Regions from separate parts of the Thermoanaerobacterium sp. R66 genome, predicted to be linked through region 2. Evidence: a T-box and tRNA genes for the amino acid it is inferred to sense, from the RefSeq annotation. Region 2 holds a T-box; the other holds one or more tRNA genes.

Region 1 (3,278 bases), 1.8 Mb from region 2:
CGCGACAGGACAGAAAGACCCCATGGAGCTTTACTGCAGCTTGTCACTGAATTTTAGTAATATCTGTACAGGATAGGTGGGAGGCGGAGAAATATGGGCGCCAGCCTATATGGAGCCGACGTTGGGATACCACCCTGATATTACCGAAATTCTAACATAGGAGCCGTAAACCGGCATATGGACACTGACAGGCGGGCAGTTTGACTGGGGCGGTCGCCTCCTAAAAAGTAACGGAGGCGTCCAAAGGTTACCTCAGCGCGGAAGGAAATCGCGCGAAAGAGTGCAAAGGCAGAAGGTAGCCTAACTGCGAGAAAGACAATTCGAGCAGGGACGAAAGTCGGGCTTAGTGATCCGGCGGTAGAGAATGGGATTGCCGTCGCTCAACGGATAAAAGCTACCCTGGGGATAACAGGCTGATCTCCCCCAAGAGTCCACATCGACGGGGAGGTTTGGCACCTCGATGTCGGCTCATCGCATCCTGGGGCTGAAGTAGGTCCCAAGGGTTGGGCTGTTCGCCCATTAAAGCGGTACGCGAGCTGGGTTCAGAACGTCGTGAGACAGTTCGGTCCCTATCCGTCGCGGGCGCAGGAAATTTGAGAGGATCTGCCCTTAGTACGAGAGGACCGGGGTGGACAAACCGATGGTGTACCAGTTGCGTAGCCGTACGCACAGCTGGGTAGCCAAGTTTGGAAGGGATAAACGCTGAAAGCATCTAAGCGTGAAACCCACCTCAAGATAAGATTTCCCATCTGGCACTCAACTATACTTGCTGAAAGAAGAAAAGATTACAGTAGGTAGAGTTGAGTGCCAGAGTAAGACACCTTGAAGAAGACGAGGTAGATAGGCCGGAGGTGTAAGAGTAGAAATACTTTAAGCTGACCGGTACTAATAAGTCGAGGACTTGACCAAAAGAAGCATTGTGCAGTATTCAAAGTTCATTTAGAAGAAAATGAACGAAAGATTTCCGGTGGCAATAGCGGAGGTTAAAAACCCGTTCCCATACCGAACACGGAAGTGAAGCCCTCCAGCGCCGATGGTACTGATTACTCGGGAGAGTAGGTCGCTGCCGGATAATATATTCCTCAGTAGCTCAATGGTGGAGCAACCGGCTGTTAACCGGTAGGTTGTAGGTTCGAGCCCTACCTGAGGAGCCAATACGTGGCCCCGTGGTCAAGTGGTTAAGACATCGCCCTTTCACGGCGGTAACATGGGTTCGAATCCCGTCGGGGTCACCATAAATTGAGGGCCTTTAGCTCAGTTGGTAGAGCGGTCGGCTCATAACCGATTGGTCCGGGGTTCGAGTCCCTGAAGGCCCACCATAAGTTAATAGATATTGCGGCCCAATAGCTCAGTTGGTTAGAGCGCCAGCCTGTCACGCTGGAGGTCGAGGGTTCGAGCCCCTTTTGGGTCGTCATTATTATACATAATTTTAATACGCCTCGATAGCTCAGTCGGTAGAGCAAGGGACTGAAAATCCCTGTGTCAGTGGTTCGATTCCACTTCGAGGCATTAGTAAAAAAAGAGTTTCAGCATAAATACTGAAGCTCTTTTTTTTGCAACTAACATTAGCATATTTAAAGAATGAAATTCTTTATAAAGGATTTTTTGTTTTTTCAATCTTTTATATCAAATACAGATTATTTTTATTCGCATTTTCTTATTTCTTTCTTTGAGTTACAAATTCATTTATGAAGCTTGTTGCTAATGATTTCTTAGTTTCGCAAATATTTCGCATACAAAAAGGGCATCGATAAAATCTCGATACCCTTAAATCCTACAAAATCCAGAGCTGGCAAAGGGACTTGAACCCTTGACCTGTTGATTACGAATCCGAAAATTGTCATATTTTGCGATTGTTTTTGATATTACTTAAGTGTCTTCAAGACGTATTACAACTGGATTTTAAGCACTTGTAATATTTTGTTAAATTACTTGAAATTTATTAAGTTTTTTTAAGTTTAAGCACTTTTTAAGCACTAAAAATTGATTGTACCCGTATTAGGTATACGAAAAATAGATGTTTGATCTAGCTATGTGTACAAAAATTCACAGAGCATATTGAAGTTAGTAAAACTTAAGGTTTTTAAACTATTTAATAATGTTTTATAACCTTGAAATGTAAATATATGCTATAATATGTATTGAAATAGTTTAAGATATAAAAAAAAATAATCCTTGCAAGGTCAAGGATCATGTCTAAACACCATAAACATTATATCCTAACCTTGCAGGGGAAGCAAGGGGGATAATATATTATGATAGAGCCACTTTATAGGAGAAATGATGATGTAGAGAAAAATACTCCCACAGTTACATCTTATTACAGATACAAAGCTATATTGCAATTTTTATATAATATTGAAATATTAGCACCAGAAGCAATTGATGATTTATACCCAATTGCCAAATTACTTGATGAAGAGGTTGCAAAAAATAAGGAAGCTATATTAGAAAAAGTAAAAAACAAAAAAAAATTATTTAAACATTTAAAGAGATTGCAACAATTAAACGAAGAAGATTTTAAAAAGTTTTTTGATAATTCAATACATAATAAAGAGGTTTTGCTTGAAAAGAAAATATTATCTAGTAAAAAAATATTTAATGATTACACCGTATATAGCATGTATTATATTTTACTTATGAATGATACGACTAGACCGGCAATGTATAAATTTGCTGAAAGTTTATATCATTGGGTAGAAAAATATAATTTAAATAATGTTAATAGTTTTTATGCAGATGTAGCCATATTAGCTATATTAAAAACTATTGGCGTTAAATATGGTTATAGAATTATTGATGAAGTTTGTTATGAAATAAATATTCCCATTGAAATTATTAAAAAGAGAGAAAATACAAACTATATAAGCTTGTCAAGAGGGTTAGTGTTTGATGACTGTTATTCAGATTATAAAAAACTAGGATTAGTTGATATGGATGAAATATATCCATTTGTATTTATACCGGATATTTCTTTTAAAGATAATACAAACTTTTATAAACTTTTTTATATATCAAACAGGTATGATTTTTTAATAAATAGATTAAAAAAATATGTTACGCAAAGCCAGACAATGGAAACTTATTTTAGTAAAATATTACAAGATTTTATAAAAGATAATGATAAAACAAAGAAAAAATTAAATGTAGCAATGAAACCACAGATGGCTTGGGATCCAAGAAAAGAAACATGGGATAAATTTGAAGAAAAGATTGATGAATTATATACACAATATAAAGAAATATATAAAAAAGAAATAGAAGATTTTTTTAAAGAT
Region 2 (3,278 bases):
GGGTACAGAAAAATAGGCATGATAGATTTACAGATTTTCTAAGCATGAGAGATCAGAAGATACTGCTAAAGTTGATTGACAAATATGACGATATAGATTGTAGATTTGATGGTGGATTTAAAGAGGCTGAGAGAAAAATAGCCTGTATATATCCGTTGTATCTTACGATTTCCGATGGTGAACATTTTGATGTAATAAAGGGGATAAGGATAGATGGTGACTTAACAAAGTTGTCACATAGAGATGTATTAGGTTCACTGTTAGGTCTAGGTATAAAAAGAGAAAAAATTGGTGATATAATTAAAAGACAAGAAATCTGCGATGTAATAGTGCATAGTGACATAGCTGATTATGTTTTGATGAATTTGAAAAAGATAGGTCGAGAGAAGGTTATTGTTAGTTCAATTGACTTAGATGAGGTTATAGAGCCTGTAATAGAGTACGAGGACATTAAAACAACTGTTGCATCTGTAAGGCTTGATAGCATAATCGCGTCGGGATTTAAAATATCCAGGACAAAGGCTTCGGAATTGATAAAAGCTGGACTTACTGAAGTGAATTGGGAGACAAATATATCGCCTTCATTTGAAGTAAAAGAAGGTGACATCATGTCTTTAAGAGGTTATGGAAGGATCAAGCTCCAAGAAATTTTAGGTACATCGAGAAAAGGCAGGGTATATGTTCATATTTTAAAATACAAATAACAATAAGATGACAAGGAGTGGATTGGCATGTTAACACCTATGGACATACACAATAAGGAGTTTAAGCGTTCATTTAGAGGTTACAATGAAAATGAAGTTGATGAGTTTTTAGACAAAGTTATGGAAGACTATGAACTATTGTACAAAGAAAACTCCGATCTAAAGGACAGAGTAAATATATTAAATGATAAGTTGCAGAATTATACTGATATAGAAAAAACGCTAAATAATACGCTGGTGGTCGCTCAAAAGTCGGCTGAAGATTTAAAGTTAAATGCCAAGAAAGAAGCTGATTTGATAATACAGCAAGCACAGCAAGAAGCAGAAAAAATAATGCAGAAAGCCAATCAAGAAGTAGTAAGAATTAGAGCAGAGCTTGAAAATCAAAGGAAAAAATTGAATGTATTTAAGGCTAAATTCAAAACACTCCTTGAAGGAGAGCTTGAAGCTATATTGTCTATAGACGATAGAGAATTTTTTGATGATGAGAACGATGTGAGAAATGATGAGGAATAGACTTGCTGTAATCGGGATCTTAGTCCAAAATAGAGAGTTGGCGTCTGAAAAAGTTAATCACATTTTAAGCGAGTATGCCGATATCATAGTGGGCAGAATGGGCATTCCATATAAGGAAAGAAATGTGTCAATAATATCGTTGATTGTCGACGGTACGACGGATGACATCGGTGCTTTAACTGGCAAGCTTGGCAGCATTGAAGGTGTAAAAGTAAGGTCTGCCATTACAACGTAAGATGTTGACGTCTTTTTTTACATATTGTATAATTATTTAAAATGCGAAAAAAAGCGATGAAGAGGACAATTTATGCAAACAAAACTTTTAAGAGAGTTGGCGGTGGGTGAAAGCCAATAAGTTAGTTTGTCATATATCACCTCGAAGCTGCTGGCTGAAATTTAGTAAGCTAAGCCGGGAAAACCCCGTTATCTCATGAGTGATTAAGGCATTGAGCCTTAATAATTAGGGTGGTACCGCGACTTCTCGTCCCTTTGGATGAGAGGTTTTTATTTTTTCTGCATTACGCAATTTGAAATAGGAGGTATGTTTATGGATTACAACAAAACATTAAATCTGCCAAAGACTGATTTTCCAATGAAGGCGAATTTGCCGATGAGAGAGCCAGAAATATTAAAGAAATGGGAGAACATGGACATATACCACAAATCATTAGATAAAAACAAGGGCAAAGAAAAGTTCATTCTTCATGATGGTCCTCCATACGCAAATGGCAATATACACCTTGGTACTGCCATGAACAAAGTTTTGAAGGACATGGTGGTTAAATATAAGACCATGAGGGGATATGAATCACCATATGTGCCAGGTTGGGATACTCATGGCTTGCCAATAGAACAGCAGGCGATTAAGACGTTAGGGATAAAGAGAAATGATGTAGGTCCAGTAGAATTTAGAAGGGTGTGCCGTGATTTTGCTTTTTCGCAAATTGAAAAGCAAAAAGCGCAATTTATTAGATTAGGTGTAAGAGGAGATTGGCAAAATCCATATTTGACGCTGAAACCAGAATACGAGGCAAAGCAGATAGAAGTATTTGGGGAGATGGCAAAGAAGGGATATATATATAAAGGACTTAAGCCTGTATATTGGTGTACAGATTGTGAGACTGCATTGGCAGAAGCAGAAATAGAGTATTCTGATGAAAAATCTGATTCGATCTACGTTAAATTCAGAGTTGTAGATGACCTTGGTAAATTTAAAGGCATTGTTGATGATTTAAGCAATTTGTACTTTGTAATATGGACTACAACGACTTGGACAATTCCTGCTAATCTTGCAATTTGCTTGAACCCAGATTTTGACTATGCTTTAGCAAAGTACGGAAATGAAATTTACATAATGGCAAAAGATATGCTTGACAGCATTGAAAAAGAGACAGGACTTTCAAACCATGAAATAATTGCTACTTTTAAAGGCTCAGAACTGGAAGGAATGAAGGCTAAGCATCCTCTTTTTGACAGGACATCGCTTATAATATTAGGCGATCATGTAACGCAAGAGGCAGGTACAGGATGTGTGCACACAGCACCTGGACATGGTGAGGAGGACTTTGTAGTTGGTCAAAAATATGGACTTGATGTTTTGAATCCTGTTGATGATAAAGGTCGATTTACTGAAAAAGCAGGAAAATACAATGGACTATTTTACTCTGATGCAAATAAGGTCATAAAAGAGGATCTTGAGAAAGCCAATGCTTTATTGGCTTCAAAGACTTTCACGCACTCGTATCCTCATTGCTGGAGATGCAAAAATCCTGTTATATTCCGCGCCACAGAGCAGTGGTTTGCATCTGTAGATGGCTTTAGAAATGAAGCGCTTGATGCGATAAAAGAAGTAAATTGGATTCCTGAGTGGGGCGAAGATAGGATTACAAACATGGTTAGAGATAGGCACGATTGGTGCATATCCAGGCAAAGGATATGGGGTGTTCCAATTCCTATTTTTTACTGCAAACATTGTGGGAAAGAATTGATAAACGATGATACGATAAATGCGGTAAAGAAGTTGTTTGCCGAAAAGGGTTCTGACGCTTGGTATGAACT

Evidence for each region. A T-box is a leader RNA that pairs with one kind of tRNA and senses whether it is charged. The one in region 2 lies ahead of ileS (isoleucine--tRNA ligase), so its partner is inferred to be a tRNA-Ile.
Region 1: it encodes a tRNA-Ile, which carries the amino acid that the T-box ahead of ileS (isoleucine--tRNA ligase) is inferred to sense. The anticodon was not compared.

The regions. Positions count from the first base shown of each region.
Region 1 is NZ_JAEUWW010000001.1:2,442,963-2,446,240, forward strand. It holds rRNA gene JJQ93_RS12290 (23S ribosomal RNA) at 1-909, shown strand, start outside; rRNA gene rrf (5S ribosomal RNA) at 964-1,072, shown strand; tRNA gene JJQ93_RS12300 (tRNA-Asn) at 1,080-1,154, shown strand; tRNA gene JJQ93_RS12305 (tRNA-Glu) at 1,161-1,235, shown strand; tRNA gene JJQ93_RS12310 (tRNA-Ile) at 1,244-1,319, shown strand; tRNA gene JJQ93_RS12315 (tRNA-Asp) at 1,338-1,411, shown strand; tRNA gene JJQ93_RS12320 (tRNA-Phe) at 1,437-1,509, shown strand; gene JJQ93_RS12325 (hypothetical protein) at 2,256-3,278, shown strand, end outside.
Region 2 is NZ_JAEUWW010000001.1:601,493-604,770, forward strand. It holds gene JJQ93_RS02825 (YlmH family RNA-binding protein) at 1-704, shown strand, start outside; gene JJQ93_RS02830 (DivIVA domain-containing protein) at 732-1,220, shown strand; gene JJQ93_RS02835 (TM1266 family iron-only hydrogenase system putative regulator) at 1,210-1,455, shown strand; T-box leader at 1,503-1,712, shown strand; gene ileS (isoleucine--tRNA ligase) at 1,768-3,278, shown strand, end outside.